4 regions of the Lysinibacillus telephonicus genome follow, and region 1 is predicted to be linked to each of the others. Evidence: riboswitches for the same ligand, from Rfam matches in the RefSeq annotation. Region 1 holds a riboswitch; each other region holds the start of a gene.

Region 1 (8,375 bases):
CCAGTAAAACTCTCGATTTTTCGACAAGACTGTTACCCCCCTTAGTACTTTTGAAAAGCGAGCCAATATCGTCACTATTTTGTAAACGATATTACATTGACTGCGGATTTCATCATGGTACAATATTATGACATGTCCATTGTACTCTCAAGAACTATTAGCGTCAAGGTAGCTTCCAGTTTTTTATACATACAAATAAATAAAGAATTTGCTCTCACAAGAGGTTTTTTTCTACTTTACGAAATTTTTATGTTCTTTTTAAGTAAAAATAAGAAAATTCACGAAAGAGGTATTTTTAGATGACATCATTTCAGAACAAAACTGTTCCAGCATTTGGTTATGATTTAATAAGAGATTACTTGCTTCCTACAATATTAGGAAAACACGAGAAAGAAGTTCTATATTGGGCAGGTAAAGACTTGGCAAGAAAATTTCCATGTACTGATACTCAGCTTATTATCTCATTTTTCCAAGATGCAGGATGGGGTTTTTTGACACTAGATAAAGAAGAAAAGGACGGCTGTATTTTTCATCTGACAAATGATATTGATTTACTAAATATCGAGGAACGTTCATTTCGACTCGAGGCTGGCTTTATCGCACAGCAGATACAAGGAATCAAAGGCTGCTTAACTGAATGCCATGATGAAAAACGAGAAAAACAGCACCAAGTTATATTTACTGTTAAATGGGATAAAAAAGAAACGATTGAATAAATTTGTAGTTTCTTCCATTAAATATAAAAAGGCCATCCGAAAATTATTTTTGGACGGCTTTTATTATTAATTAACTAATTCCTCTACTAAATTAAACTCGTCATGCAAAGCATTTGCTGCTTTAACCATTTCATCTTGCGGCACAACAACAGATACTTTTATTTCCGATGTACTTACCATTTTCACTAATATGTTTTCTTTTCGTAGTCGGTCAAACATGCGTGCAGCTACACCAGGGTTTGAAACCATCCCTGAGCCTACAATTGATACTTTTGCTAAACCTACCTCGAAATCTGCAAAACTAAACCCTAAAGCTGCTTTATTTTTCTCCAATACCTTAATTGCTTCTGCAAAATCTCCTTTAGCGATTGAAAAGGAGACAGTCGGTTTAACTCCATCAATTACTGCTTGTACGATTATATCAACATCGATGTTATGCTGAGCCAGTGTAGAAAAAATAGTAGCAAGTGATGAATACTCATAAGAATCATACCCTACTGTTAAGCGAATAATGTCTGCTTCATAAGCAACACCACGTACAACTAAATTTTTCTCCATGTCAACCTCTCCCTTTATCATAGTCCCTTTGGCATTTTCTGTACTAGATCGAACTATTAATGGCATTTTATATCTTTTGGCTAATTCGACAGCTCGCGGATGGATAATTTGTGAACCAAGGTTTGCCAGCTCAAGCATTTCATCATAAGAAATCTGCTTTAACTTTCTAGCTTCTTTTACTATATTGGGATCTGCTGTGTAAATGCCATCCTGATTTGTATAAATTTCTATACGTTGTGCTTGAATTGCTGCTCCGATTGCGACCGCAATTGTTTCTGGACCACCGTCACCTAATGTCAAAATATCATTTTTCTTATCGATTCCTTGGGACCCTGCAATAATGACTATTTCTCCCTTTTTTATGCGCTCGAAAATGAATTTCTGATTTATATTGTCAATGAGTACATTATTATTTGATTCTACAGTTTGAATTCCTGCTTGCCAGCCTGTTAATGAGATTGCTTTAAATCCATTTTTTTGAACTGCAATTGCTAATAAGCTGCTTGCAATCTGCGCATTAATTGAGTCAAGTACATGAAGCTCTCGTTTTGAGGGCTTATCTGAAAGTAAATATGCTTGTTGAAGGAACATATCGTCAATTAATTCCATAGATGGTACGACGGCAATTACATTTCGCCCAAGCTTTTTTTCTTCAACTATTCTTTTAGCAATTTGCTCTATTTTTTCAGGTGTTGATAGTGAAGAACTGTCGATTTTTACAACAATGTTCGTCATAGGCACACACTCCTTTTTAACATCGATGCTGACCTTTTCTACATCAAACAAGGATGAATTTCGTTTAGCTATAAATAAAAAAGCAACTTCTCACAGAAAAAGTGAAAAGCTGCCTCTAAACATACCTCAAGATTGGAACGTTTTGCGAGATAGCCCTCCAGAACCTTGATTTTGATTCTGACAGTCTTACATTTCTTAAATGTAAAACCAGCAAGTAAACCTGAACAATTGATTTACCGCTTCGGCAAGTTTTCCTTTCACTAACTATCTCAGGAATTGTTCATCCTCCAATCAGTTACTATTAAACCTTGCACCTCTATCATAAATATACTAGATGTTATGTGCTTACAATATCATACAATTATTCCTTTGACAATGTATCTTTATGGAAATAATTATAAATGGCGGTTGCTGTAGCACTTGGAATATGAGCTTCTATTAGTTGTTCAATAGTTGATTCTTTTATTTTCTTTATTGATCCAAAATGCTTTAACAATTGTTGTTTTCGTTTTGGGCCTACACCTTCAATTCCATCTAAAACAGATTGAATCGCATGTGTCTGGTGTTGTTGACGTAAAAACGTAATGGCAAATCGGTGCACTTCATCTTGAATACGCTGCAATAAATAAAAGCCATCACTTGTTCTTTTCATTTCGACAGGTACTGGCGGGTCGCCAAATAGCAGTTGGGAAGTATTATGCTTTTCATCTTTTGCCAGTCCCGCAATGGGAATGTAAAGACCTAGCTCATCCTCTACTACTTCGCGTGCCACTTCCATTTGTCCCTTCCCACCATCGATAATAATTAAATCAGGGAGAGGTAAATTTTCTTTTAATACTCTTGTGTATCTGCGGCGAATAACTTCTTGCATTGCACCGTAATCATCATGTTTCGCCGTTTCTCGAAGTTTATATTTGCGATATTCCTTTTTTGCTGGTTTTCCGTCAATAAAAACGACCATAGCCGAAACAGCATCTGCACCGTGCATATGGCTATTATCAAACGCTTCGATGCGAAGAGGTGCAGCGATATTCATCGCATCTCCAAGCTCCTCACAAGCACCGATAGTTCTTTCCTCTTGACGTTCAATTAGCTGAAATTTCTCATGAAGAGCAATTTGTGCATTTTTCATTGCCAATTCAACGAGCTCTTTCTTAGGTCCTCGCTTTGGGATTATCACTTTTACATCAAGCAGTTTTTCTAAAATACCCGTCTCTATATTATTTGGAATAAAAATTTCTTTTGGTTTTATATGTTCCGGAATATCATAAAAACGACCAATAAAGGTTAAAAACTCTTCCTCAGGATCACGATAAATTGGGAAAATAGAAACATCACGTTCAATCAGCTTCCCTTGACGCACAAAAAATACTTGTACACACATCCAACCTTTTTCGACAGTAAATCCAAATACATCACGATTTGATAAGTCTGCTGAAACGATTTTTTGCTTTTGCATAATCGTTTCAATATGTGCAATCTGATCACGAAAATCTTTAGCACGTTCAAATTCAAGATTTTCTGCGGCTTCCATCATTTTCTTTTGCAAGTCTTCTTTTACTTCCTCATAGCCGCCATTAAGAAATTTTGTTATTTCTTCTATCATGTCATCATATACTTTTGGCTCAATTTCCTTTACACAAGGAGCAAGGCATTGGCCAAGGTGATAATATAAGCAGACGCGATCAGGCAATCTTGCACATTTTCTTAATGGGTAAATGCGGTCTAGTAATTTTCTTGTTTCATTTGCCGCAAATGCATTTGGATATGGTCCAAAATATTTTGCTTTATCTTTTTTAACTTTTCGTGTTGTTAAAATACGCGGATATTTTTCATTCGTTATTTTTATATAAGGATATGTTTTATCATCCGTCAGCATTACGTTATATTTCGGATCATGTTTCTTAATTAGGTTTAGCTCTAAAATTAATGCTTCTAAATCACTTGAAGTAACAATATATTCAAAATCTTCAATTTCACTTACTAGCCGCTGGGTTTTCCCATCATGGGAGCCCGTAAAATACGAACGAACTCGATTTTTTAATATTTTTGCTTTGCCGACATAAATAATTGTCCCCTGACGATCTTTCATTAAATAACAGCCAGGTTCCTCGGGCAAAATCGCTAATTTATTTTGAATGTTATCATTCATTATTATCACCTAAATTTAATTTACCTTTTATACTATTATACGGCGATTAGAAGAACAAATGCGAGAAAAAAGAGGTTGTTTATAAAGCAAAAAAACCCAAAAGCAGCTTAAAGCCACCTTTGGGACATCGCAATAGCATTATTTATTGTTGTTAATGAACTCTACTAAAGCTTCTTTTGGTTGGAATCCAACAGTTTTAGCAACTAGCTCGCCGTCTTTAAATAATAATAAAGATGGGATTGACATTACTTGATATTCTGCAGCAGTTGCTTGGTTGTTATCAACATCTAATTTAACGATTTTTACTTGATCGCTCATTTCTGCATCAATTTCTTCTAAAACTGGTGCAATCATTTTACATGGTCCACACCATGTTGCCCAAAAGTCTACAAGTACAACGCCTGAAGCGATTTGTTGTGAAAAGTCTTGATCTGTTGCATGTACAATTGCCATTTTTATAGCCTCCTTAAATCTAACATCTGAATGTAGTATAGCATGATAGCAAATTGAGTGACAGTAAAGTGAACTGAAATTAAAACATAAAATTTACAAAATCTTAGTTAAAATGAAATATTAAAAATAGCTTCACAATTGTCAATTCACAGTTTGAAGAGCATAAAAAAAGCCGATTTGCCTTAAAAATATAGAGCAAATCGACTTTATCGAACTATTTAGTATGGAATTATGAATTTACTTTTAACGCTTTAAATTCTTGAATTAACATTGGAATTACTTCGAATAAGTCACCAACTATTCCATAATCTGCAACCTTAAAAATATTTGCCTCTGGATCTTTATTAATTGCTACAATCACTTTTGAATTCGACATACCTGCTAAATGTTGAATTGCTCCAGAAATACCAGCAGCAATATAAAGATCTGGTGTTACAACCTTGCCTGTTTGACCAATTTGCAATGAATAATCGCAGTATTCAGCGTCGCAAGCCCCACGAGAAGCTCCTACTGCACCACCAAGTAAGTTAGCTAATTCTCTTAATGGTTCAAAGCCTTCTTCTGATTTAACACCTCGACCTCCCGCTACAACAACCTTCGCTTCTGATAGGTCGACACCAGTAGATGCTTTGCGTACCACTTCTTTAATAATTGTACGCAGATTTTGAATATCTACTGTAATTGAAGAAACATCACCTGAACGACTCTCATCTTTTTCAAGAGGTGCAATGTTGTTTGGACGAATTGTCACAAAAACAACACCATCTTTTATTTTTACTTTTTCAAATGCTTTTCCAGAGTAAATAGGACGGATGAATAATGCGCTATCCCCAGAACCTTCAATTTCTGTAACATCTGAAATTAAGCCAGATTGTAATCTTGAAGCAATTTTAGGCGATAAATCTTTACCTAAAGATGTATGTCCAAAAACAATTGCTTGTGGATTTTCTTGATCTAGTACTGCTAATAAAGCCTGGCTAAAGCCGTCTGAAGTATATGATTTTAGATGAGGATGCTCAACCGTCACCACCCGGTCTGCTCCATAAGCTATAAGACTATTTGCTAATTGAGAGATTCCATCTCCAATTAGTGCGCCTACAATTTCACCGCCATCCGCAATTTTTTTTGCAGCAGCAATTGCTTCATATGAAACGTTACGTAATGCTCCATCACGAACTTCACCTAACACTAAAACTTTCTTTGCCATATAAGACCCCTCCGTTACCGTATAGTTTTAGACTACCTTTGCTTCTGAGTGCAATAAGTTAACAAGCTCTTTTACTTGGTCTGAAAGCTCACCTTGTAAAATTCGTCCAGCAGATTTTTGAGCTGGCAAGAAAATTTCCACTGTTTCGATTTTCACTTCTACATCATCTTCATCGATATCTAAATCGTCCAGCTCAAGCTCTTCAAGCGGCTTTTTCTTTGCTTTCATAATACCTGGCAAAGAAGGATAGCGCGGCTCGTTTAATCCTTGCTGAGCAGTAACTAGCAACGGTAAAGAAGTTTCAATAATCTCTGAATCTCCCTCAATATCACGTACAATTTTTACGTTTGTACCATCAATTTCAAGCTTAGTAATTGTTGTTACATAGTTAATTCCAAGTAAGTCTGCTACACGGGGACCCACTTGACCAGTCCCGCCATCAATTGCAACATTTCCCGCTAAAATTAAGTCTGCCTCTTTATCTTTTAAATATTCTGCTAGAATATATGCTGTAGAGTATTGGTCAAGCTCATCTAAATCATCTTCTGTATTGATAAGCACTGCTTCATCAGCACCCATTGCTAAAGCTGTGCGAAGCTGTTTCTCAGCATCTTCTCCACCGATTGTAACTACAGTTACTTTTCCACCTTTTGCATCTCGCACTTGAATTGCTTCTTCAATCGCGTATTCATCATATGGATTAATAATGAATTCAGCCCCGTCGTCTTGAATCTTGCCATTTGCGATCACTATTTTTTCTTCAGTATCAAATGTGCGTTTTACTAAAACATAAATGTTCATATCCCTAACCTCCTATAAGCTAATGGACTACATAATGTATGCAGCCAATCTTTTAATTTTGATGAAGCTTCTTACTTAATAGATTACTTACCTGTAAATGATGGCTGACGTTTTTCGATAAATGCTTGAATGCCTTCTTTTGCATCCTCAGACTCAAATACTGTACCAAAACTAAGCGACTCAGCTTTTACACCATCATAGTAAGCTTGATGTTTACTATATTGCAGCATGTCTATTGCAGCTTTTAATACGATTGGACTCTTTAGAGCAATCTTTTTCGCCATTTCAAGTGCATTTGGCAAAAGTTCATCTATAGGAAATGCTTTGTTTGCAAGACCCCATTGTACTGCGTCGCTGCCAGTTAATGGCTCGCTTGTAAAGAGCATCTCTGCCGCTTTTGCTATACCAACATAACGAGGCAAGCGTTGTGTACCTGCAAATCCTGGAATTAAACCAAGCTGTAATTCCGGCAATCCCAATTTTGCATCTTCAGCTACTAAGCGGATATGACATGCCATAGCAAGCTCTAGACCCCCACCTAATGCAGCGCCATGAATGGCTGCGATTACTGGTTTGGGGAAAGACTCTAAACGTTCAAATACTTGTTGTCCGTTGCTTGCTAATTTAGAAAACTCTTCGCCTGACGCTAGTTCAGTAAATTCTTTTATGTCTGCACCAGCTGAGAAGAAACGTCCTTCACCATGTATAAGGATAACGCGTACTGAATCATTATGTTCAACAGTCGTTAACAATTCATCCACTTCAGAAATTAACTCGCGCGATAATGCATTTGCAGGTGGTCTCTGAATTGTGGCAATTGCTACTCCATCTTCAATATTCAATCTTAAGTATTGCATTCTCCCACTCCCCTTTATTGCAATTTAACCTTTTAAGCCATTCAACAATAGTTGTCTAACCTTTGGTGCAGTTGCGAGTAAATCATATCGAAAATCATTCATTACCCAAGATGTAATCGTTTCATCGATTGTTCCGAAAACCATTTGACGTGCAACCCTTACATCCATGCCTGAATGAAATTCTCCCTTAACCATGCCTTCTACTAAAATTTCATCAAGTAGTTTTAAATACTCTTTTAGGATTGAATTAATTTTTAGTCTTATTTCTTTGTTTGATTGTCTTAATTCTAGCTGAGTAACAGTTGCAAGGTGGCGATCATTTGCTAATACGTTAAAATGGTTATCTATCATTTGGGATAGCTTCTCTGTTGAAGTTTCGCCCTTTTGAATAATCAGTTGTAAATTTTCAACGAAGACACCCATCTTTTCTTGAAAAACAGATATTAAAATATCCTCTTTATTTTTGAAATACAAATAGATAGTACCGTCTGCAACTCCTGCTTGTTTTGCAATTTTCGATACTTGTGCTTGATGATAGCCGTTTTCTGCAATTGCGATTACAGCTGCATCTATTATTTGTTTGTATTTGGGTTTATCCCGTTTCATGCTGCTCACCACCAAAAAAATATGAAAACATGAATGACCATTCATTCATATTTTCATATTATTATTTATTAAACATTCTGTCAATAAATATCACCCTTATTATTTTACTTGCAGTTCATTCATTTTTTGTTTTTCTTCTTCTACTAAAGTACGTCTTAAAATTTTTCCAACTGCAGTTTTTGGCAATTCATTTCGGAACTCATAAATACGCGGTACTTTATATGCAGCTAGATGTTGACGGCAATATTTATTTAATTCTTCTTCAGAAACATTTTTTCCTTCTCGAACCA
Region 2 (8,375 bases), 990 kb from region 1:
TTAAGTTCTTGATTTTTAGGCTCTATAATATTTGTTGGGGTTTGAAAAAATTTCATAAATAAACAATCATGAGTTTTTTACACCCAACCCTGGCATGAAAATAAGTACCTTCGGTTCATAATGGTAATGACACAAACAGGATGTAAGACGTGGCTTTTTTTGGTGGCTTTGACCCTGTAAAATAAACTGTTTGAGTGAATTTGGTGTTCAACCCTTTGTTAGCTCCACTTGATAGTAGGATGACTACGTACAGAAAAATGCTTATCTTCAAATTCACTCACTGTTTGTGATCTTAATGAATCGGAGTGATTTCATGGAAGTATTTATTGAGAAGTGTGCAGGTTTAGACGTACATTCAGAAACGATTGTAGCTTGTGTTATTAAAGGTAATCATGAAGACGAAATGTATATAGAGACCGAAACATTTCCAACACTCACAAAAGATTTATTTAGGCTTTTAAAATGGTTAGAGGGACATGAAGTTACACATATTGCAATGGAAAGTACGGGTGTGTATTGGAAACCTGTATTTAACATCTTAGAAGATTTCTTTGATATCACGTTAGCTAATGCCCAGCGAATTAAAAATGTACCCGGAAGAAAAACAGATGTTTCAGATGCAGAATGGATAGCGAAGTTATTACGTCATGGTTTGATAGAAAAGAGCTTTGTTCCCCCTGTAAATATTCGTGAACTCCGAGATTTAACGAGACTACGTAAAAAGTGGATTAGTCATTTAGTTTCAGAGAAAAATCGAATCCAAAAGGTATTAGAAAGTTCAAATGTCAAACTAAGTACAGTAATCTCGGATGTATTTGGTGTATCAGGTCGAAAACTATTAAATCGATTAATTGAACAAGGCTATGTCGACGAAACGGATGTAGAAAAAGATATTCATGGGAAGTTGATTCCGAAAAAGCAATGGATTACAGATTCCTTATTTGGAACAATAAATGAGCATCAAATCTTCCTGATTCGTCAGTCCTGGCAACATATTCAATACTTAGAAACCTTAATTTCAGAAATCGAAGAACGGGTGGATCAACTACTTCAAAATTATCAAGAAGAACTACAGTTGTTAATTACCATACCAGGAATAAGTAAAGATACTGCAGCTGTAATTATTGCAGAAATAGGAGTAGAAATGGAACAGTTCCCGACATCTCAACATCTTGCATCATGGGCAGGAGTTTCACCAGGGAATCACGAAAGTGCTGGGAAAAGGAAGAGTACACGTACAGTGAAAGGAAATCCTCATATAAAATCCGCTATGTGTGAAGCAGCGTGGGCTGTTTCAAGAAGTCGAAATCGATGGCTGGCAAACAAATATTGGTCATTAGCAGCACGAAGAGGAAAGAAAAAAGCACTCGTTGCGATCTCGCATCGAATGCTTCGGGTTATTTACTCCATGTTATTAAACAAGGAGCCTTATAAAGAACCCCAAATGTCATAACTTAACCAAAACCAAAAAGTAATATACAAAGTTACCCCACAACAGGTAGCTCTGCTTTCTTATTGGCTTTTTTCGGTCAATTTAAGAATAAACATATTTGATTAATAGTATTCAAAGACCGAAGGGATTAATTATTTTCACAGAAAAAAGCACGTAATCACCGATTTCTATATACTTGAATTGTCGAGAAACAAGCAATGAAAGGTGATACGTGCAAATGAATTTTAACATGAATATTCCAGGATTAAAAGGTGTAACTGTTCATAAGGTGGAGGAGATGGGGGAACGTATTGTTCTACACGTTTCCATACCAAAAAAAGAACATCAATGTCCAGCATGCAAGAATATAACATCAAAAGTCCATGATTATCGAATTCAAAAAATTAATCATTTAAAATGGTTTGAACGATTAACCGTCCTTTTTTATAAACGTCGTCGTTATGTATGCCAATGTGGGAAACGTTTTTCAGAAAAATCCCCTTTCGTGGATAAATATCAACGTTTCTCGAAAGAATGGAATCAAGTTGTACGAAAAGGCAAAAACATTTAAAGAAGCAGCTGAAGTACTTGGTACATCAAGCTCAACAGTGATTCGTCGCTTTAAAGAAGTAGTAAAGGAACAATTAAATGAAGGGGTTCATTTACCAAAATGTATCGCGATTGATGAATATAAAGCAGATACCGATGCGGGAACTTATCAATTAATTATTGCCAATGCGGAAACACATGAACCAATTGATATTTTACCAAATCGTAGAAAAGAAACCATTAAGGATTACTTGATGAAATACGGTGCAGATGTAGAAATTGTGGTTATGGACATGAATCCAAGCTTTAAAGCAGCAGTTAGGAAGGCGTTAAATCGCCCGATTATTATTGCGGATCGCTTTCATTATTGTCGTTATATTTACTGGGCACTAGATGAAGTACGTCGAAATGTTCAAAAAGAATGGCATGCATATGATCGAAAGAAATGTAAGAAAATGCGTCACGTACTATATAAACGATTTGATAAGTTAACAGAAACGAATCGTTGGTACTTAAATCGTTACATAGGAATGTCGAAGGAACTAAAGCAAGCCTATGAATTAAAAGAAGCTTACTGCGAATGGTTTGATTGGGCAAAAACTTCAAATGATTTGATAGAAATAAAAAAAAGATTAGAAGCCTTTTACCGAAAGGTAGAAGAAGCAAATATTCCGGCATTTTTAAAGGCTATTCAAACGCTAAAAAATTGGCAAGTTGAAATTTTAAATAGTTTAAGTTTTGGATATTCAAATGGTTTTTTAGAAGGAATTAATAATAAATCAAAAGTTTTGAAGCGCAATGCTTATGGTTTTAGAAGCTATGAACACTTTAAAGCGAAAATTTTATTAAATAATTTATATAAGAAAATTGGGGTTCATTTAGGATAATCGGGGTGCCGTGTAATATCACTTCACCCCAACATTTGACATAGAACCGATTTTTAAGCTGTCGTTTCTTTCGCTTCTTTTAAACTACCTGAAATTCGATCAAATCCAATTTTAATTGCATTTATATACTCGTTCATTGCATATTGTGCAACAGATGAATGTGGATTTAAACTTTCAAATGCGTGATAAGCGCCAGGATACAAATGGAATTCAACATCAACACCAGCTTGAGCTAATTTTGTAACATATGTTAATGTTTCATCTCTGAAAGGATCCAATTGGCCTATAAAGGTATATGTGTATGGTAAATTGGAATAATCTGTTGCCCTTGCTGGAGCCGCATAAGGTGGAATATTATCAGACCCGTATAATTTACCTAAATATAATTTCCAACCCAAATCGTTCAATTGTTGATTCCAGATCATGCCTTCTGTAATTTCGTTGGCGGATGGTGTATTATTTGAATCATCAATCATTGGATATAAAGGCAATTGAACATGTACTTTCGGAAACTTTCGATCTCTAGCAAGTAAAGTCAATGCAGCAGTCAACCCACCGCCTGCACTGTTACCAGCAACAGCAATTTTATTAATATCTATAGATAATAGTTCAGCATTATTTACCATCCAGCATAATGCACTATAACAATCTTCGAGAGGTGTTGGGTATGAATGCTCTGGTGCTAAACGATAATCTACTGAGACAACGATGCAGCCTATATCCTTTACATATCTTACACATAGTGCGTCGTCAGATTCCGCTGCACCTAAGACATAACCACCACCGTGAATCCATAATAAACCAGGTAAATCACCATTTAATTTTCTAGGTTTATAAACTCGCACATTAATTTCTTCGTTATCATATGCTTGAATTGCAATAACTTCGATTGAAACATCAGTTTGATCAACAGGCTCATTTCCATTCTTCATAGCCTCTCTTACTTGTGGTATTATTTCTTGTTCCAAACTTAGTTCCGGAAAATTGTCCAGTACTTCCAATAGCTCTGGTATTACTCTTTCGCGATTACGCATTAACAAATCTCCTTTCAAAATAATTGATAGTTAAACTCTTGTCTAACGCAATTATGCCAAAGACATAATTATCTATTAGATTATATGTTTGTCCTAACTAAGACATTCTTGTAACTTATCAAATAGGTTGCATTCAATCTAAAAAGAATCTAGATTATAACAATAAAATGAAGCCTTATTTTTTTGAATGAGTATATGTATTAATGATTTTGGGAAAAGGTTTATTCAGAAGACCTATATTATTAAAAAGAAAGCTGCTTTGTTGTAACGGTCAATTGAAAAAAACTTAGAAAACTACTTATTTTTCTGTATTGTATTTATTAAAATCTAAATAGGTTAGCAGTATAATTACTTAGATTTACTTTAAATTGGGACTTTTAGTAAAATGCTATTGTCTAAAAAATGCGTGTTGACATCATCTTATTCCTATAGTACTATTTTAATAGAAATTTAATATGAATGCCTCACGTTTACGAGTGAGGTAGAGGTGCGTTATTTATTAGTTTCTTAGGGAGTATAGAGCGAACAATGATCTAAGAAAGAAGGAAATATCGCCGAAGTATGAAAGTAGGCTCACTACTTCATGCTGGGTCTGCAGTGAATAACTGCAGGACTGTCTCAGCTGGTTCTCCCAAACCAACTGAGGTGTGCTATCTCAAACGGGAACGAAAGAGGATTTGGGCTATTGTATATAGGCGACCTGAGTTCATCTTAGGTCGCTTTTTGTATACCTTAGTAGATGATAAGTAAGGAGAGATGGATATGTCAAAAAAGCTAAAACTTTTAATAACTGCACTATTTGCGATTATGGTTCTTGCAGCGTGTGGTACTTCAGAAGAAGAAGGAAATACTGCATCATCTTCTGATTCAACAGAAGAAAAGGAGGTTTTGAAAGTTGGTTTAGAAGCAGCTTACCCACCGTTCAACTGGACTCAACAAGATGATTCGAACGGCGCTGTTAAAATTCAAGGTTCAGAAGAATATGCCGGCGGTTATGATGTTGAAATCGCTAAACGTGTAGCAGATGCTTTAGGTAAAGAATTAGTAATTGTAAAAACTGAATGGGACGGTTTATTACCTGCATTAGAATCAAATGTTATCGATGCGATTATAGCTGGTATGAGTCCGACTCCAGAACGTGCTGAAGTAATTGATTTCACTGAAAACTATTATACTAGTAATTTCGTTATTGTTACAAAAGCAGATAGCAAATATGCAGAAGCTAAAAGTTTAGATGATTTTGCAGGAGCTAAAATCACTTCTCAGTTAAACACAACAAATTATGCTGTAATCGATCAAATTCCTAATGTTCAAAAAGAAACTGCTATGGAAAGTTTTTCTCATATGCGTGTTGCTTTAGAATCAGGTGTAATTGATGGTTATGTTGCTGAACGACCAGAGGCTGTTTCATCTACTGCTGCAAATGAAAACTTTACTTTTGTAGAACTTGAAGAAGGTTTTGAAGTAGATCCAGCAGATGTTTCAGTTGCTATTGGTTTACGCAAAGGTGATGAAAGCTTAGCAAAAATTAACGAAGTGTTAGCTGGAATTTCTGAAGAAGAACGTCAAGAAATTATGGATCAAGCAATTGCTAACCAACCTGCTGCTCAATAACGCAGTGAACTTATCACTGGTCTATTTTTAGGCCAGTGATAACTTTTTTACTTAATAAGAAAGTATAAAAACTTTTGAAGATGTCTAGCTCCAGCGCCTTTCGGGGCTAAGCGGGGCGCTTACGCTTTTCTTAACAACATTCGTTGTGTATTAGTTTAGGAGGATATTTATGAGTTTTGATATAATACTCTCAATTCTACAAGAGAATTGGCCAAGTTATTTACGTGGCGCATATATGACGTTGCTAATAGCAATTATTAGTACAATTATTGGTGCTCTTATCGGATTATTTATTGGTGTTATGCATACAATTCCTCTTCGTAAAAGGTCGTTTAAGTCAATTATCTTAAAAATCTTTAGCTTCCTATTAACTGTTTACGTTGAAATCTTCCGTGGTACACCAATGATTGTACAAGCAATGGTTGTATTCTATGGTATCGCTTCTTATGGATATGAAATGGATCGCTTTGTTGCAGCAATCGTTGTTGTAGGTTTAAATACGGGTGCATATATGGCTGAATATGTCCGTGGGGGAATTGTGTCTATTGATAAAGGGCAGTACGAGGCAGCTGAGGCGATTGGAATGAGTCACTTGCAAACAATGATTCATATCGTTTTACCTCAAGTATTCCGCAATATTCTTCCCGCTACAGGGAACCAATTAATTATGAACATTAAAGACTCGGCAGTGTTAAGTGTTATTAGTGTTACTGAATTATTCTTTACTACGAAATCAATCGCTGGAGCGAATTTCCGTTTTGCAGAATCATATGTGATTACATGTATTATGTATTTAATTATGACATTTGTTGCATCTCGAATCTTGCGCATTATCGAAAAGAAGATGGATGGTCAGGATGCATACAAAGTAGAACAACGAAGAGAAGAACAAATGCTTTAATCGCGTAAGGAGATAAAAATGATGGAAAAAGTAATTGAAATCAAACATTTGAATAAATCATTTGGCAATCATGAAGTACTGCGCGATGTAAACTTTACAGTGAATAAAGGGGAAGTCGTTTGTCTAATCGGTTCTTCAGGTTCAGGGAAGTCAACATTATTACGTTGTATTAATCTCTTAGAGGTGCCAAGTGGTGGAGAAATTATATACAATGGCGAAAATATTCTAAATGAAAAACATGATATTAAAAAATATCGTACACACTTAGGAATGGTGTTCCAGCAGTTTAATTTGTTTGATAATCATAATGTGCTAAAAAATTGTATGGTTGGACAACAAAAGGTATTAAAACGCTCTAAGGAAGAAGCAAAACAAAATGCGTTAAAATACTTAAAAATTGTTGGGATGGACCAGTATATTAATGCAAAGCCAAGACAGCTATCTGGTGGTCAAAAACAGCGAGTAGCAATAGCTAGAGCTCTTGCAATGGATCCAGAAGTAATGTTATTTGACGAACCTACTTCAGCACTAGATCCAGAAATGGTAGGGGAAGTGTTAAAAGTAATGCGTAAACTAGCAGATGAAGGGAATACAATGCTAATTGTAACGCATGAAATGGAATTTGCACGAGAAGTTTCCGACCGAATTGTCTTTATGGATAAAGGGGTTATCGTTGAAGAAGGGCATCCTGATCAGGTGCTTGTAAATCCAAAACATGATAGAACGAAAGAGTTTTTAAAACGTACTCTAAAATAATTTCAAAAGATAAATTCCAATATAATGGGATTTATCTTTTTTATAATAAATTAACCTTAAGTTGATATGAACTATAGAATGGTTAACTTCTTGAATTCCATTCTGATATAACAATGAATACAATTGCAAAAATGATAGCAATTATAAAAAACCACATTGGAACGCCGCCGAAGGACATGGGCATATGTAAACACTCCTTTTAAATATATGGTATCATTATATAGTAATGAAAAAAACAGTAAATAACATTTGGTGAAATATTAGATTTATTTCCACAAAAAAGCTGAAATCGTATATAATAAAACGACATGATACAAAGTTTAAAGTGAGGTTAATTGTATGTTGAATTTAAAATGGAAAGATGCTCCAACAATTCGTAAAGTTAAGTGTGTAAACACAAATGCTGAAAAATATTTAGTTTCAAATGTCTTAACTGTTGGAAAAGAATATGAAGTGAAAAATGAAACTGAAGAGTTTCTTTTTGTAATCGACAACACAGGAAACGTCGGTGGTTATTATAAAGATTATTTTGAATAGAAAATATAAGACGCATACTCAATTTTGAGTCATTGCGTCTTTTTTTATTTCTTTATTTAAAATGTGTAATGTTTGCTTCAATAAAAGCTTGTTGTTCGTTGCTTTTTGCTTGTACACGTAAAGTATCCTCAATAGATTCAATTAGTTGTAATTGTGTTTCTTTAAATGAATCAATATCTTCATGTGTTAGGGTTTTGTATTTTTTCGAATCAGCTGCTGTAGCTTCTATCATTTTTGCGTTCTTTTTCATCATACTATCATGGGCTTCCATCAAACGCCCACTTGCCATATTTGCACGTCTTTGATTGTTAATTTGAATGAGCATCGATATTTGTGATTGCCATAATGGAATTGTTGACATTACGGATGCTTGGATTTTTTCTACTAACATTTGATTTGTATGTTGGATAAGCCTAATCTGTGGTGCTGCTTGAATAGCAATTTCACGTGATATTTGCAAATCATATAGTCGTTTATCTAACCATTCAATTGAATTTTTTAAGTCAACTAGACGTTGTTTGTCCATTAGATTTTTTGATTCGACAACTGATTGTTCCACTTGAGGCAGCACATTATTTAATAAATCTTGCTTTTTCAATTCACCAGCAGCGATATAAATGTTGATATTATGGAAATAATCTTCATTTAATTGATACATTTCATTG
Region 3 (8,375 bases), 830 kb from region 1:
TTCTTCAAATTCATCAATTGACACTAAAAAAAAGAGTGAATTTAGAGCATGTGCTTTATGATTTTCATTCTTTTCCCACTCCCATGTATCGTATTGACGCACAAGCTCTACAAATTCCGAAATAGCATTAGTAGGCTTTAAAAGGTTTTGTGATACAAGAAATTCATAAAATAGCGAAGTAGCCGATGTTAAGTTGCCTTCTTCATCCTCAACTAAAACAAGCCCCCACTCATAATCATTTAAGTGCATAGCCGTTTTATGATGATCAAGCAGCTGAATATTTCCGATTTCCTTAAAATAATCTTCTAGCTTTTTTTCATTTTCCTCATTTGGTGATAAGTCGGTAATAAATAAAAACGTATCTGGCGGATCATTTTCTAAAAAAAACTCAATTTCACGGTTAAGAGAAGATATTGAATTATAACGCACCTTTACTTCCTGCCCAAAAGCAAGTTTTGCTAAAATTCCACACCCAACTCCATCTAAATCATTATGTGTTAACAGCTTATACATTTTCTTCACCTCTAGTGTAGTATGAATGATTACTTAAAAATTATTGATGCTGTGAAAAATTCTAAAGTACAATTCGAAGTATTATTTCAAAGTTCCGTTCCATTCTTATTTGGATTTTGGTGTCGGTGCAGTTCAATATTATCTTATCCATAACAAAGGAGTATAAATAAAAAATCGAATGAGAAATTAGCTTCGCCTACTCATCCGATAATATATTTTATACAGTTTTTGGGATATAATCATATTTATTCACAAGGTAACAACTAGCCTTCACCTTTTTGCAATTTCGTTTAATCGATGCCACAGCATTTGAAAGATCCTCGATTTTTTCAAAACGCTGGTTTTCATTCGTTAAAACAGCTATTGATAACGTCATAATTGTAAATTTTTCTAGATTTCCAGATCTTCCCTTCACTCGGAAGGTCGGGTCCTTTAAATGTTTTTCCTCATAAAAATTCGGAATCTTCCTATCAAATTCTTCAATAATATTTAGACAGATTGACTCTACTTCATAATGAGGAAGAATAGCCATAAAATCGTCTCCACCTATATGCCCTAAAAAATAACCATTCTGTGCTACATTTCTTTTTAAAATATCCGTTAAAAAAAGGAGTACTTTATCTCCTTTATTAAAACCATACAAATCATTGTATGTTTTAAAATGATCTAAATCAAAATAAATAATGCTATATTTTTCAAGATAAATAATTTCACTCAATTGTTTATCAATTAAATGATTCCCTGGCAATTTACTAAGTGGGTTTAGGAAGCTGGCGATTTGTACCTGTATATCAACAAATTCCATCAATAGGGCTCGAATACTTACAACACCAACAAATTTATCATCTTTTGTAACAATAACATCGTCATATAAATCTTCTTCTTTTCTTTCCATCGCTAATTTACTAACTTCCGTTATTGGTTGAAAATAATCTACAATTAGAGGGCTTGTTTTTGCCAGCAAATTACTTTCTCTGCCCATATACAAATTATAACCATACAAAGTCCCAATCTTTTGATAGAAATGTGTTCTTGTAATATGAGCAATGGGTTTTTCATGATGCACGACTACAATTCCTCGTAAATTCGGGTTTTCAGTAAATAATTTATCTACTTCTTTATTTTTTAACGATGGGGAAATATAGGGTACTGTTTTCACAATCCTACCTATATTTGACACTACTTCCTCTGTTTTCGTCATCATTTTCTCACCTATTTGCATCGATTTTACATACAATTTCTATAGACTTGGTATTTTACCAACCGTAATCTCTCTATTTGGTCTACCTATAGCATAACCTTGAGCATAATGGATTCCTACAGTTTGTAAATATTTTATTTCCTCGACTCTTTCAATCCCTTCTGCAATTATTTTTGTATTTGATTGCTCCGCATAGTCATAAATTAGTGATACGAGCTGTTGACCTGGAGCACTACTATCAATGTGGTGGATTAAGGATCTATCTAATTTAATAAATTCAGGTTTTAAGAAAATTAAAGTTTTTAGACTATTATAGCCCGAGCCTACGTCATCAATTGCTATACGATACCCTTGAGAACGATAATGAGAAAGTACTCGTTCGAATTCTTGAAAATCTGTTACGGCACTACGCTCGGTAAGTTCGAATACAACCTGTTCAGGTTGAATTCCTATTACATTTAACGATTGCAACGTATCTCCATAATGATAGTTTTTATCCAGCAAAACATGTGGATGAATATTAATAAATAGTGTAAAATTTTCATTTGCTAATTCAGTATTTAATCTAGATATATATCTTTTTAATGATAAATTTCTGCAAAACTTCTCAAACTCAAATACCATATCGGTTTGTCCAACAAATTCATAAAAATGATCTACACTGGAAAAATATTGAGATTGTCCTGGACGATTTAAAGCTTCAAATCCAAAAGTTTTCCCCGTTTGCAGATTTATAATAGGCTGAAAAAAAGTTTCTAGCGACTCTTCCATCATTATTTTTTTTAATTCAGTATATCTTTTGTAGTACAGCATATCATCATGTCTTTTATTAAATAAATATTTTAGATAAGAGAATATATTAAATGAGGTTTCTCTTGTATATGGTACTGAATTCATAGCGACTCCTTATAAATAGGGGTATTATTACCCATTTTATACCAACGTTATTAATGCACTATTAATAAATTATTAACCATTTGTAAATTGAAGCCCTAATAAGCAAGTTTTACTAAGTCTTTCATATCAAAAAACTCTAAATTCACTCATCCAAACTTAGTTTATATAGTACGATTTTCTTGTAGTTAACTATGACTAAACGTATAAAGGGGCGTTCCAAATAGCTGGACGCCCCTTTTAAATTATTTATAACAACTTGTAAAATTACTAAGTCGTTAAATTAATTATTTTAATGAATATTTACCAAATCCGTCTGTACCATCGCCAACGTATTCGATATTGCTGCCTTCTGGAATAACTTCAACCGCTTTTTTAGATGATTCAAATACAACATTAACGTTTGCTGGAAGCTCTGCAAATTTCCAGTTGCCGTCAGCAGATGGATCGATTGTTTTGTTTTCAATGATATAGTCAATAATCGCTTGACGATTTTCATCTGGATAGATTTCTACATATGTTGCATTACGAACACCTGGGAATGTACCATTTGCACGATAGTTGTTTGTCGCAACAATAAATTCCTGTTCTAAATCAATTGGTTCACCGTTAAATTGTAAGTTTACAATACGCTCTGCATCTTCATTTACAACATTACCGCTTGCATCATATTTTGCTGGCTGTGTTACATCGATTTCATATGTTACTCCATCAATAACATCATAGTTATATGAACGGAAATCAGAATTGATTAATTGTTGCTCAGCAGTGCTATTTCCATCAATTTGATTGAATTGACCTGCTGACATTTCAAGCCATTCTTTTACATCTGCACCAGTAACTTTTAAAATAGCAAGCGTATTATCATATAAATATAAATCAGCTACGTTTTTAATTGCCAATTGGCCTTTTGGTACAAATGTATAGTACTCAGGGTCGCTGCGCGTACCGGCTTTAAATGGTGCACCTGCTGAAAGAACTGGAAGACTTTCAAATTCAGTACCTTTAATTTTGCCTTGTACATAAGCCTTTTGTGCATCTGTAACGATTTGGATGGAAGGATCATCTTGTACTTGTGAGAAGTAACTATGAATATCAGCTGTTGTTTCACCTACTGCTTCACGAACATACTCAATTGTTCCTTCATGAGCTTCTTTTACTGCTGCGGCAATAGTTGCATCTACATCAGAAGCATCTTCTGCAATTTCACGTACTTCACCTGTACCAGCTACTACTTCCCAATCTTCACCTTGCTGTTCAAGTGTTAAGTCAATAACACCTAAATGGCTGCCGTATTTTCCTGGCATCACAACTGGCACACCATTCATTGTACCTTTTTCAGCATCAACACCTGTTAAAGATGCATCAACCTCACCCGGGAATACACCATGTGCGTGGCCAGTAATAATTGCATCTACACCTTCAACCTTTGTAAGTAGATATGTTACATCTTCTTCGCCTGCTTCGTGTGTTGCATCACCAAAGCCAGAATGTGAAAGCACTACAATAACGTCTGCTCCTGCTTGCTGGATTTCTGGAACAACTTTTTCAACTGCTTCAACTGAATCATCTACAGTTACTTTTCCAAATAAATTAGACTTGTCCCAGTTTAAAATTTGCGGAGGTACAATTCCTGTAACACCGACTTTAATTGTTGTTGTTTTGCCTGTTGAATCAACAACTTCTTTATCAATTAGTACATAAGGTGTGTATTTATAATCTTTTGTATTTGCATCACGAATATTCGCATTTACATATGGGAAGTCCGCATCATCAACTACTTCATCTAAGTAATCTAAACCATAGTTGAATTCATGGTTTCCTAGTGTTGCAGCATCATAACCTAGCAGCTCCATGGCTGTAATAGATGGATGTTCTTCACCATCTTCTAATACATCAATTGCTTGTTTATAGGAACCAAGTGGTGTTCCTTGAATTGCATCTCCATTATCGAATAATAATGAATTGCTATTTTCTTTTTGTGCTTGTTTTATTAATGTTGCTGTTTTTACTAATCCTAAACTGTTAGATTCAGTATCTTTATAATAGTCATAGTTCATAATATTTGTATGAATATCTGACGTTCCTAAAATACGAAGTGATACTGTTGTATTTGACTCAGCTGGTTTATAGTCTTCAAGGAAACGCTCTAAAATTTTATCTAAATGTTTATAAGATAAAACATTAGTTGGTTTAATCGTTTTATCTTCATAACCTGTTAAAATGCCTAATCCAACTGCTTTAGCCATCTCATCACGGTTTTCTTCTTTAATCTCTTGATTATCTTTAAATTGGTTTAAAACATCCTCTGAAAAAGTTTCATTGCTTTGAACGGCATTTGCTACAATAACAACTGCTTCTTCACGAGTAATTTTTTCATTTGGGGCAAATTGTGTTTCTGTTTTTCCAGAAACTAATTTTAATTCGATTGCTTTTTCAATATAAGGTTTTAATGAATCTGGAACATCCTCAAATTTAATAGTTGCACCTGTACCTAATTTTACTCCCATTGCATCAATTACTGCTTTTACATACTCACCACGAGTTACCTCGTTGGCTGCAGCATTTGTTTGATCTACATTAGCAAAACCGGTTACTGCAAGCGATAATGCAAGTGCAGAAGCTGAAACCTTTTTCCACATATATTCTCATTCCTCCATTATAAAGAATTTTCAAACAACTTCTATTTTATCAAAAAATAGAATATAAATATAGTAACTTGATGAAAATTATGTAAAATTAACATGAATTTAATATTTTTGGAGATTTTATTAGCTGAAAATGAGGATATATTCGAGGAAATTTAAAGGCTGAAACAAAAAATTTTCCTTCTTGTTTCAGCCTCTAGTCACTTTTATATTATTGTCCTGATCTTCCTTTTAATTGAGATTCAGCCATTTGTACAAGACGTTTTGTAATTTCACCACCGACCGAACCATTTGCACGTGAAGCATCTTCTGGTCCAAGGTTTACACCAAATTCTCGTGCAATTTCATACTTCATTTGGTCAACTGCAGCTTGAGCACCTGGAAATACTAGTTTATTTGAACTTCTGTTATTAGAAGCCATTTCTCTCACCTCCTTGTGACATTAGAATGTTCAAGGAAGATTTTTTAATACGTTATATATAGATGATAATAGTTCCTGGCAAGTATCAATATCCCTTTTTCTCCTTGAGCAGCTTTTTGATACACTAAATTCATAAGATTAGATTTTTTTCTATTATAGATATTTAAAGGAAAGGGTTTGTTTATGGTAATAAAAACCGTATCGATTATTGGATTAGGTGCATTAGGTACCTTATATGGCCACCATCTATCAAAAATTATGCCAAAGGAAAATTTAAGAATTATCGCTGATTCAAATCGAATTGCACGCTATAAAAAAACTGGAATTTTTTGCAATGGTGAACGCTGTAATTTTAATTTTATTACGCCTGAGGAAAATTGCGAACCAGCTGATTTACTTCTTTTCACTGTGAAATTTGATGGTTTACAAGAAGCAATTGAATCAGTTAAATATCATGTTGGACATAATACAATTATATTATCCGCATTAAATGGCATTAGCAGCGAGGAAATAATTGGTCAAACATATGGAATGGAAAAAATATTATATTGTGTAGCACAAGGAATGGACGCCGTAAAAATAGAAAATAAACTAACATATGCTAACAAAGGATTACTATGCTTCGGAGAAAAAGAAGCTGGCATTGTTTCAGAAAAAGTTAAAAGTGTGGCTGATTTTTTCACTCGAGTTGAGCTTCCACATGAAATAGATACAAATATGCTTCATAGGTTATGGGGCAAGTTTATGTTAAATGTCGGCGTAAATCAAACAGTTGCCGTCTATAAAAGTAATTATGGTGAAGTTCAAAGAGATGGCGAAGCAAGAAATACAATGATTGCAGCGATGCGGGAAGTCATTGCTTTATCTGAGAAAGAAGGCGTTTCTTTAACCGAAAAGGATTTACACTATTGGTTAAATGTACTTGGAACTTTGAGTCCAGACGGAAAACCTTCAATGGCACAAGATGTTGATGCCAAACGACAAAGCGAAGTCGAACTCTTTTCTGGGACTGTATTAAGATTAGGAAAAAAACACGGTATTTCAACACCTGTTAACAAGATGTTATACGATCAATTTCAGCTGATTGAAAGTTCGTATGCTAACTTTTAGCTAATGACTAGCTCGAAAACCGTTAGTTTATCTTCAATCAGAATTAATTTTATTAATTCTTAGGAAAAGTCTTGAATTTCCAATCAAAAACATGTATTATTCTGGTTAATTAAATATTCACTTATTTCAAGATCTTTTGAAGTAAGGATAGAGGAGCAAAGACCATCAGTACACAATTTGAGGATAATGAGGTCCTACGACAATTGTGGAAAGGGGAATTTGCCGAAGCTTTTAAGAATCTCATTCTTCTTAAGGCTGGTTCTGTTGTTGAATAAATGCAGGACTGTCATATAGGAAACTATATGGAGGGCTATCTTACGCAAAGAAATGAATTTTATTTCTTAGCAGCAACGAGCCCTCGTTGTTGCTTTTTTGCGTTTACTTAACTTAACGCCCTTCTCCCTCTATTTTTTAATAAAAATTTATTAAGGATGTGGAGAAGAAATGAATTTCGGTAAAATTTTAACTGCTATGGTAACCCCTTTTGATCAAAATGGTGAAATTGATTTTCCAGCTACAAAAAACTTAATTAACTATTTAATTGCAAATGGTACTGATGGATTAGTTATTTCAGGTACAACTGGAGAGTCTCCAACACTGACTGAAGAAGAAAAAGTCGAGCTATTTAAATTTGCAGTTGACGTTGTAGATGGAAGAGTTCCAGTCATCGCTGGCACCGGTTCTTATAATACTAAAGCTTCAATCGAATTAACAAAGCATGCAGAAAATGCAGGTGTGGATGGCGTTATGCTTGTTGCACCATACTATAACAAACCATCACAAGAAGGTTTATACCAACACTTCAAAGCAATCGCTGAAGAAACTTCATTACCAATTATTTTATATAATGTTCCTGGTCGCAGTGCTGTCAGCTTATCTGTTGATACAGTTGTCCGCCTTTCCGAAATTAAAAATATCGTTGCAATAAAAGAAGCAAGCGGTAATTTAGATGCAATGGCTGAAATGATTGAAAAAACGCCAGACGATTTCTCCCTATATAGTGGCGACGACGGTTTAACAATCCCTGTACTATCAATAGGTGGAGCAGGAGTTATTTCAGTTGCTTCCCACATTATCGGCAATGAAATGCAGGAAATGATTAAGAAATTCCAAATCGGAAATGTTCAAGAAGCAGCTCGGGACCATCGCAGATTATTGCCTGTAATGAAAATTTTATTTGCTACACCTAACCCAACATCTGTAAAAGCTGCACTTAATCTAAATGGAATTCCAGTTGGCGGTGTACGTTTGCCGATGATTCCTTTAGAAGAGGAAGAATTAAATACATTGCGAAATGTTTTAAATACATTTGAGAAAGTGAATTTATAATAAAATTTAAAGAGCGCCTTAAATTAATGCGCTCTTTTTTTAATTTTTATACACTTGCTGACTGAGCTAGTTTCATTAAGTAATATTGTTCTTCTCTTAACATGTGATCAGCCATTGAGGCAGAAAATATACCTAGCACTTCAGCACTTAATTCTAATTCTTCTAGTTCTTTCAAAAACGTTTTAAACAGCTCTATTTCAATTTCTACATCATTATTAAATTTATTTAGTGCTGGGAATTTCTTCACATTCGAGCGAAG
Region 4 (8,375 bases), 1.5 Mb from region 1:
CGGATACTGGGTATGTAAGCGACCGTATGAAAGGAATAATACGTGGGGCAGATTCATTTGTTTTTGAAAGTAATCATGATATTGGAATGCTTCAGATGGGGCGTTATCCTTGGTCTGTTAAACGCCGAATACTGAGTGATGTTGGACATGTATCCAACGAAGATGCTGCAGTTGCGATGAGTGAAGTTGTTTTTGAAAAGCCAACACAAATATATTTATCCCATTTAAGTAAAGATAATAATATGAAAGACTTAGCTCGAATGAGCGTAACACAAACATTGCAATCGTGCGGCATTATAGCAGGTGAATTTGTCCAATTGCATGATACAGATGCGGAAGAACCAACGATGCTTGTGACGGTATAATGAATAACATTTAAATAGGTCATCCGAAAATTCATTTTAGGACGAAATTGAGCAAGAGTGGGCTTATCCACCACAGGGACAAGACCTATAAGCAAATAATTACTAAAGAAAGGGCTATCCAGAAATAATATTTTCTGGATAGCCCTTTCTTTTTTAATTTTGTTTTATTTCATTTTCATGTAATTTTAATGTTCACATTGTATCATAATGACAACAAGAGAACGAAAGGATGGATATATATGAGTTATTATAATGACGATGATAAAAAACAGTATGACGAAAATGAATCTGTTAGCTCCTACTCGCCCTTACAAGAACGTTTAAAGCGAGAACAAGAGGAAGAAAATATAAGACGTACGAATAAAAAAAATGGAAGCAAAGCCGGATACTTTGTAAGTGGTCTGATAGGTGCCATTGTTGGTGCTCTTATTATTTGGCTGCTGCTGCCATCGATGGTTGGGCAGCTTCCTAGCAGTTCCAACGGCAATGTAAATAATGATGCAGGCACACCAATTACACAAACAGCTACAGAAGTTACAACTGATGTGACAGAAGCTGTAGAAAAAGTATCGAAAGCAGTAGTTGGAATTACAAATATCCAAGAGGTAACAGATTTTTGGAGCCAACAATCAGGTACACAAGAAGCTGGAAGTGGATCTGGTGTAATTTATAAAGTTGATGGCGACAAGGCCTATGTTGTAACAAACTACCACGTTGTTGAAGGAGCAAAACAACTTGAAGTAACATTGGCAGATGGTTCAAAAGAAGAAGCACAGTTAGTCGGCAGCGATATTTGGACAGATTTAGCGGTCGTATCAATTAGCAGTGAAAAAGTAGATACAGTTGCAAAGTTTGGCGATTCTGACGTATTAAAACAGGGTGAATCTGTTATCGCAATTGGGAACCCACTTGGTCTAGATTTCTATGGTTCTGTTACAACTGGAGTAATCTCTGGTACTGATCGCGCAGTACCTGTTGACTTAAACTCCGACGGATATGAAGACTGGGAAACAGAAGTATTACAAACAGATGCTGCTATCAACCCAGGAAATAGTGGTGGTGCATTAATTAATATTGCCGGTGAATTAATCGGTATTAATTCAATGAAAATTGCTCAAGACACAATTGAAGGTTTAGGATTCTCGATACCAATTAACACAGTTATTCCAATTATAGAAGAACTGGAGAAAAACGGTGAAGTTAAACGTCCTACAATGGGAATTGGATTATTAGATTTAACAGATGTACCTGCATTTTATCAAAAACAAACATTACGTTTACCAGAAGAAGTGACAACAGGTGTAGTTGTGTCAGAAGTAGTTCAAGGTTCTGCTGCTGATAATGCGGGTATGCAGCAATACGACGTAATTGTAGAATTAGATGGCCACAAAATCGAAAACTCTATTGATTTGCGCCAGTATTTATATAATGAAACCGATATTGGCTCTACACTAAAGGTTAAAGTATATAGACAAGGTAAGCTAGTAAATTTAGAATTAAAGCTAACTGAAGGAACAACAGTATAAGTATTCTGTGGATAACTTAAAGTTATTAACAAAAATAAGACACAACGGGTAGTGGAAGAAAATCCTTTTCTTTCCTACCTGTTTTTAGTTTGTTACAATGGTTTGTGGATAACATAAGTAGAAATGTGAATAAGTTTGTGGAAATTTCAGAATTTAAGGAGACGATAAAAAATGAAAGCATATAGCTGTGAAACCCATATAAATCACGCTTTGGATGTGGTAGTAGCCGAGACGGAAGAGTATCCAATTATGGATATTTTAAATGAAGAAGAAAAGTTATCCACAAAATGTTCTTACTGTGAAGAACAAGCAACATATGTTGTATCAAGTAAATAACTTTACACTACATATAGATTGGTGTTGTGGATATGTGTATAACTTCTGTGGATAATTTGTTTGTAAACGAATTGTAAACGTGGATAAGTTGTTTATATTTAAATTTTCTAACTAAAAGAACAATAATAAATGCCCATCTATGAAGTATTTTAAATAAAATGACAGTATGGATTATCAATGTGGGTAAATAGATTATTAATGGATGGTAAAGGTGGATAAGTTGTGAATATCACAATCATTTCAGTCGGAAAGTTAAAGGAAAAATACTTAAAGATGGGGATTGAGGAGTACGTTAAGCGATTAAGTTCCTACGCGAAAATTGATTTAGTTGAAGTAGCTGATGAAAAAGCTCCTGAGCAATTAAGCGATGCCGAAATGGAAATCGTAAAGCGCAAAGAGGGCGAACGAATTTTGGCGAAGATATCAGAAGGCATGCACGTGATTGCACTAGCCATTGACGGTAAAATGAAATCCTCAGAAGAATTGGCTGCTGAGTTGGAATCTTTGATGACCTATGGAACGAGTAAAATTACTTTTGTGATTGGTGGCTCACTCGGCCTACATGATGATGTACTAAAACGCGCGGACGAAAAACTAAGCTTCGGCAAAATGACTCTGCCGCATCAACTGATGAAATTAGTCCTTGTTGAGCAAATTTATCGGAGTTTTAGGATTATTAAGGGTGAACCGTACCATAAGTAAGTGCGGTTTATTACGGTGAACCACCATAAGTAAATAAGGTTTATAAAAAACCACTAAAGAACGTTCATTAATAACGTTTTTTAGTGGTTTTGAAATAAAATGGCTACACAGCTTGTGTTTATAAAACTAAACTAACGATGATAGCTGAAAGTATGCTTACAAGTGTGGCGCCATATAACAGTTTCAGCCCAAAACGTGCAACGGCATTCCCCTGTTTTTCATTCAGACTTTTGACAGCTCCGACAATAATACCAATAGAAGAAAAGTTAGCGAAGGAAACTAGGAATACAGAAAGAATTCCCATAGTTCGTTCACTAAAGTGATAATTGCCTCCAGATAAATCCAACATCGCAACGAATTCATTGGTCAACAGTTTAGTCGCCATAATTGAGCCGGCACTAACCGCCTCTGAGAAAGGTATTCCCATAATGAAGGCAATTGGGGAAAATAGATAACCTAGTATCGTCTGGAAAGAAATACTAAACAATAGCTCAAACACATGGTTGAATCCCGCCATTAATGCAATAAACCCAATTAACATTGCCCCAACGATAATTGCTACCTTAAAACCATCAAGGATATACTCACCGAGCATTTCAAAAAAGGATTGCCTTCTATCCTCCTGTATTTCTAATATATCCTCACGTGGGTCAATCTCGTACGGATTAATAATTGTAGCTATGATAAAACCGCCGAATAAATTTAAAACTAAAGCTGTGACAATATATTTTGGTTCCAGCATCGTCATATAAGCACCAACTATGGACATTGATACAGTCGACATCGCTGAAGCACATAAAGTATACAAACGCTGGTTCGAAAGCATACCAAGTTGTTTTTTTAATGTGATGAAAACCTCCGATTGTCCCACCATTAGTGAGGCAACTGCATTATATGATTCAAGTTTACCCATTCCGTTCACTTTACTTAATAAAAACCCAATCCCCTTCATAAGGAATGGCAGGATTTTCAGATGCTGAAGAATACCAATTAATGCAGAAATAAATACAATTGGCAGTAATACATTTAAAAAGAATGGGGCCTCTCCCTCATTCGCGATGCCGCCAAACACAAAGGAAATCCCTTCGCTTGCATATTCGAGCAGCGTACTAAAAACAGCAGCTATTTCTCTGATGATGATTAATCCAAATTCTGTATTTAACAGTAACAATGATAAAAGAATTTGAATAACAATCATTGTGATAATTGGTTTGAATTTTATCTCTTTTCGATTGGAACTTGCCAACCAAGCCAAAAATAATACAACAAATATACCTAAAATAGAAATAACGTATTGCACAAGTAACCTCCTGATGAATTAATTTATATGTGATCGCTAAAGTTACCGTTAGAATAGTAACCACTTTTACTTAAGATTGCAATTGATAAAGATTATTCTGTGCCATTTAACTCTTTTAAAACAACAAAAAGTGTTTCGCTCTAGATTTAGAATGATTTATATAAAGTATTTAATTTAGTTGAATTTAATATTCATAAAAGGGTTTGAGGGGAATAATCATTGGGCGGTTCGTAGTATATTCAATTGACATAGGTTTGCAGAGGAAAAAAATAAATGCCTTTATAGAGAAATGTCTAAAAATGCATAAAACTAATCCTATTATGATTCAATCCTTGAGGCTGATGAACATAAGGGTCTCTGATTACTTCGCATATCATTTCTATTAAAAAAATGCCGCTCACTGCTCGTTTCTTACCGAAAAATTCGGCATTTATCGAGAAGTGAATGGCACTATTTTAGTTATAAACTATAGGCTTTTTTCTTCGTTAGTTAATAAATTTTGGATAACGAGGTTTGTTATATTTGGAACTACTTCTAGGGAATAAGTCATTTCCATTCGTTCAAGTTTCTTGTGAGCATCCAAACCATATGGACCAATGTTAATAACAGGTACATTTATATCTCGGATATCTTGAAACTCAACATAATGTTTTGTTCCCCAACCTGGGTTATTTTTCGAAACGGCGTTGATTCCATCTTCATCATCACTTAAAGCCATAAAACTCATATCAGAGATATACGGGAAGAAGTTTCGAGTAACAATTGGGTGTGGATATTCCGGCTGTATTGTTGCTACTGCTTTATCAAGAGCGTTGATTAAGTTAAGCTCATCAGTTGTTTTCCCTGTCATTTCGATCCTTGGAGAGTATAGGGAAGAGTAAAATAAGATAATGGCCGGATTTTTATCCTTCATCCATTTCCAGGCTTCCTCAACAACTCGTGCAGCAAACATGCGAGTATCTAATTCCGTATTTGTTAGGAGATTTTGCTTAAATTCATTCATGTGTACAATGAATGAATTGCCATTTTCCTCAATTAATAAGTTCTCCATTTCTTCATATGTAAAAACTCTAGGCTTCCAAGGAACATCGACAAAGGGTTCGCCACTAATTTCACTATATTTGCGATATCTTTCTTCAAAAGTAGTAAGTGCATTGGTAAAAGCAATCATGGCTTGTTCCTTAAGCTTGATTAGTACGTCTTTGGGAGACCAAGAATGAATAAAGAAATTATAATAAACATAAGCAGATAATGCTGTTTGAACAGTATAAGATGGTTTTAAGTCCGTTTGTTTTAACGACACGGGCGGGACCGTAGTTTCTCCATATGCTTCGTTGCAAAGCTCTGGATTATAGTTTATTTGTTTTGTTAGTTCTGCAGCAATAAAGTTAGGATCTAAACCTTCAAAAGCTGAACCAACATGTGTTTCTGCACCTGTTATAAAGAATGATGGCAGCAGCTTACCAACCGTTCCTTTATAGATATAGCGATTTTCATCACCTTCAAAGCGTGGTGAAACGAAATCAGAATTAATGGCTGCAACATATTCAAAGCCATGTTCTTTCTTCCACTTTTTTAACGTTTTTAAAGCGGAAAGAACTCCGTGTGAGCCGTCTTCCTCGTCACATTCAGCTAACAATAAGATGTTGCCGTCCAGTTCCTCAGGATGTTCAGAATAGTACTTTAAGAGATAGAGATTGCTCGCAACACCGCTTTTCATATCAAGAACGCCACGGCCAAATAACCAATCTCCAGATTCTAAATGTTCTTTAGCTGAAGTCGGTAGGTTTTCCTTTTTTAATGCCTCCATTAAATCATCTGGAGAACAAGCATGTTCTTTCAATTGATTGAAGTCATCAATCCCAACCGTATCGATATGTCCCATTAAAATAATTGTACGGTTACTGTTTCCTTTTTTTCCTTTAACAAATGCCATAACATTATATCGTTCTTGGTCATCGTTATTGGTTTTCTCAATAGCGACTGAGCCAGGATTATTTAAAAAATATGGTAACGATGAAATGATTTGAAATAAAGAGTGGGCAATTGTACTTTCGCCAGCTGTGTTTACGATACTTTCTATGCTAACAAGTTGTTTTGTATATGTAAGTATATCGTCACGACAATTCAACATACGACGGCCTCCTTTTTGTATGATATTTTATCAAAATGTAACGTAAGTTTAAAAACTCGTCAAGTACACACTAGTACAATTAAACTAAATTAATATTGTATTATTTAAAATATTCTACTATAATGGATAAAGTTATATTAAATTTTATATTAAATCCTCATCTTTTTTGCATTAGGTGGGGTAGAGGTCGCGGTTTATAAGAGTATCCTATTTGAGATTTAGTGAGATCTATGAAAATAGGAAAAAAGGATAAATCGCCGAAGCTTTTTGAAATCACTATTTTCATTAAAGCTGGGGCTGCACTCGAATAGGGGCAGAACTGTCACAATTCCTTTGAATTGTGGAGAACTATCGTAAAAATGCAAGAGATGAGGGTGTTCTTAAAAACACTGTCAATTTAAATCGACAGTGTTTTTTTATTTCAAAGGAGGAGTACATATGAAAAAGCTTTCTATTTTTTTAGTTGCGGCAATGTTGTTAATGTTATCCGCATGCGGCACACAGCAAAGTGAACAAGTAGAAAAAGAAACAAAATCAGGTGATTCTGAATTTGGGTTAGTCAAAGAAGGGTCATTAACCTTTGCAATGACAGGACAATACCCTCCATTGAATTTTAAAAAAGATGGTAAATTGACAGGGTTCGATGTGGAAATTGGAACTGAAATTGCGAAACGTATGGGACTTGAAGCAAATCCTGTTACAAATCCTTGGGAAACGATTATTCAAGGGCTAAAGGCAAAAAAATACGATGCGATTATCGGTAGTATGACTGCAACTGCTGAACGTGATGAGCAAATTGACTTTACAGAACCTTATTATCTGTCAGGTGCACAAATCTTTGTTGCAAATGACAATACGGATATTCAATCGAAGGAAGATTTACAAAGTAAAACAATTGGTGTTATTCAAGCAAGTACTTGGAAGGATATAGCTGAAACATTAACTTCACCTGACATGGTTAAGGGATATCCAGTAGACGTTAATGCACTTCAAGACTTGTCACTAGGTCGCTTGGATGCTGTTATCACAGATAAAATCGTTGGTGTAAGTGCACAAAACGAAAAAGGCTTAGATATTAAACCAATTGGTGATTTATTAAATGAGGACCGCGTGAGTATAGGTATTGCTGAAGGAAATACAGAACTTGCAAACAAAATTAACGAAGCGCTTCAATCAATGATTGATGATGGCACATACGAAGAAATTAGTATGAAATGGTTTAATACAAACATTATGGAAAAGTAAAATTATGATTTCAGGCAAGCGCCTTGTACTAGGCGCTTGTTTATAAAGGAAGGAGGCTGGTCTCATGGTTTTTTTAGAAAATATCGCGGGTATTTTTAGTGAACATGGAATGGCTTTTTTAAAAGCTAGTTGGACTACAATCGCAATCACAGCTATTTCCTTGCTAATCGCTGTGATTATTGGACTTATATTTGCTAGTTTTAAGATTTCTTCGAAAAAATTCCTAAATTGGATTGCTGATATTTATATTGGAATTATCAGGGGAACGCCTCTAATTGTTCAAATTATGTTTTTATATTATGGATTAGCCAATATTATTAACTTAAATAGCTTCACTGCAGGTGCATTGGCATTGGGAATTCATACTGGTGCATATATTGCTGAAATTTTTAGAGGATCTGTACAATCGATTGATAGGGGACAGATGGAGGCAGCGAGATCGTTAGGAATGTCGCAATCACTTGCAATGAGAAGAATTATTTTCCCACAAGCTTTCAAAAGATCCATTCCCCCCTTGGCCAATCAGTTCATTATTGGTTTAAAAGATTCTTCCCTTGTTGCTTATATTGCGGTAACAGATTTATATAACACAGCCCTTGGAGTCCAAGGAGAAAACTATATGCCATTTGAAACTTATTTTGTTGTTGGTATTTACTATTTAATCATCGTTCTTATTTTCACTTGGGTTGCTAAACGAATTGAGCAGAAAATGGATGTCAGCAAGCCTAAGGAGGTTAGTATTGCATGATTGAAATTCGTAATCTTTC

What was found. Region 1 has a riboswitch for lysine ahead of MKY04_RS14715 (aspartate kinase). Riboswitches for the same ligand answer to the same signal wherever they lie in the genome.
Positions count from the first base shown of each region.
Region 2: linked by a shared signal. The riboswitch ahead of MKY04_RS09770 (transporter substrate-binding domain-containing protein) and the one ahead of MKY04_RS14715 (aspartate kinase) in region 1 are both predicted to bind lysine.
Region 3: linked by a shared signal. The riboswitch ahead of dapA (4-hydroxy-tetrahydrodipicolinate synthase) and the one ahead of MKY04_RS14715 (aspartate kinase) in region 1 are both predicted to bind lysine.
Region 4: linked by a shared signal. The riboswitch ahead of MKY04_RS22000 (ABC transporter substrate-binding protein) and the one ahead of MKY04_RS14715 (aspartate kinase) in region 1 are both predicted to bind lysine.

Region 1 covers NZ_CP155468.1:3,043,919-3,052,293, forward strand. The annotation lists gene MKY04_RS14705 (succinate dehydrogenase cytochrome b558 subunit) at 1-27, opposite strand, end outside; gene MKY04_RS14710 (YslB family protein) at 300-716, shown strand; gene MKY04_RS14715 (aspartate kinase) at 783-2,009, opposite strand; lysine riboswitch at 2,152-2,336, opposite strand; gene uvrC (excinuclease ABC subunit UvrC) at 2,371-4,161, opposite strand; gene trxA (thioredoxin) at 4,300-4,653, opposite strand; gene MKY04_RS14730 (electron transfer flavoprotein subunit alpha/FixB family protein) at 4,844-5,821, opposite strand; gene MKY04_RS14735 (electron transfer flavoprotein subunit beta/FixA family protein) at 5,849-6,622, opposite strand; gene MKY04_RS14740 (enoyl-CoA hydratase) at 6,706-7,479, opposite strand; gene MKY04_RS14745 (TetR/AcrR family transcriptional regulator) at 7,504-8,085, opposite strand; gene MKY04_RS14750 (long-chain-fatty-acid--CoA ligase) at 8,185-8,375, opposite strand, start outside.
Region 2 covers NZ_CP155468.1:2,052,480-2,060,854, forward strand. The annotation lists gene MKY04_RS09755 (IS110 family transposase) at 314-1,453, shown strand; partial or broken gene MKY04_RS09760 (ISL3 family transposase) at 1,665-2,868, shown strand; gene MKY04_RS09765 (alpha/beta hydrolase) at 2,922-3,902, opposite strand; lysine riboswitch at 4,377-4,563, shown strand; gene MKY04_RS09770 (transporter substrate-binding domain-containing protein) at 4,665-5,516, shown strand; gene MKY04_RS09775 (amino acid ABC transporter permease) at 5,686-6,417, shown strand; gene MKY04_RS09780 (amino acid ABC transporter ATP-binding protein) at 6,439-7,173, shown strand; gene MKY04_RS09785 (DUF6501 family protein) at 7,513-7,710, shown strand; gene MKY04_RS09790 (toxic anion resistance protein) at 7,763-8,375, opposite strand, start outside.
Region 3 covers NZ_CP155468.1:3,875,112-3,883,486, forward strand. The annotation lists gene MKY04_RS18850 (oligoribonuclease) at 1-513, opposite strand, end outside; gene MKY04_RS18855 (GGDEF domain-containing protein) at 731-1,714, opposite strand; gene MKY04_RS18860 (EAL domain-containing protein) at 1,754-2,611, opposite strand; gene MKY04_RS18865 (bifunctional 2',3'-cyclic-nucleotide 2'-phosphodiesterase/3'-nucleotidase) at 2,896-5,250, opposite strand; gene MKY04_RS18870 (alpha/beta-type small acid-soluble spore protein) at 5,468-5,677, opposite strand; gene MKY04_RS18875 (ketopantoate reductase family protein) at 5,861-6,787, shown strand; lysine riboswitch at 6,928-7,108, shown strand; gene dapA (4-hydroxy-tetrahydrodipicolinate synthase) at 7,232-8,116, shown strand; gene MKY04_RS18885 (DUF2935 domain-containing protein) at 8,163-8,375, opposite strand, start outside.
Region 4 covers NZ_CP155468.1:4,551,089-4,559,463, reverse strand. The annotation lists gene MKY04_RS22030 (MBL fold metallo-hydrolase) at 1-365, shown strand, start outside; gene MKY04_RS22025 (S1C family serine protease) at 605-1,891, shown strand; gene MKY04_RS22020 (CxxH/CxxC protein) at 2,063-2,227, shown strand; gene rlmH (23S rRNA (pseudouridine(1915)-N(3))-methyltransferase RlmH) at 2,450-2,929, shown strand; gene MKY04_RS22010 (NupC/NupG family nucleoside CNT transporter) at 3,048-4,229, opposite strand; gene MKY04_RS22005 (M20/M25/M40 family metallo-hydrolase) at 4,696-6,363, opposite strand; lysine riboswitch at 6,537-6,722, shown strand; gene MKY04_RS22000 (ABC transporter substrate-binding protein) at 6,802-7,608, shown strand; gene MKY04_RS21995 (amino acid ABC transporter permease) at 7,673-8,356, shown strand; gene MKY04_RS21990 (amino acid ABC transporter ATP-binding protein) at 8,353-8,375, shown strand, end outside.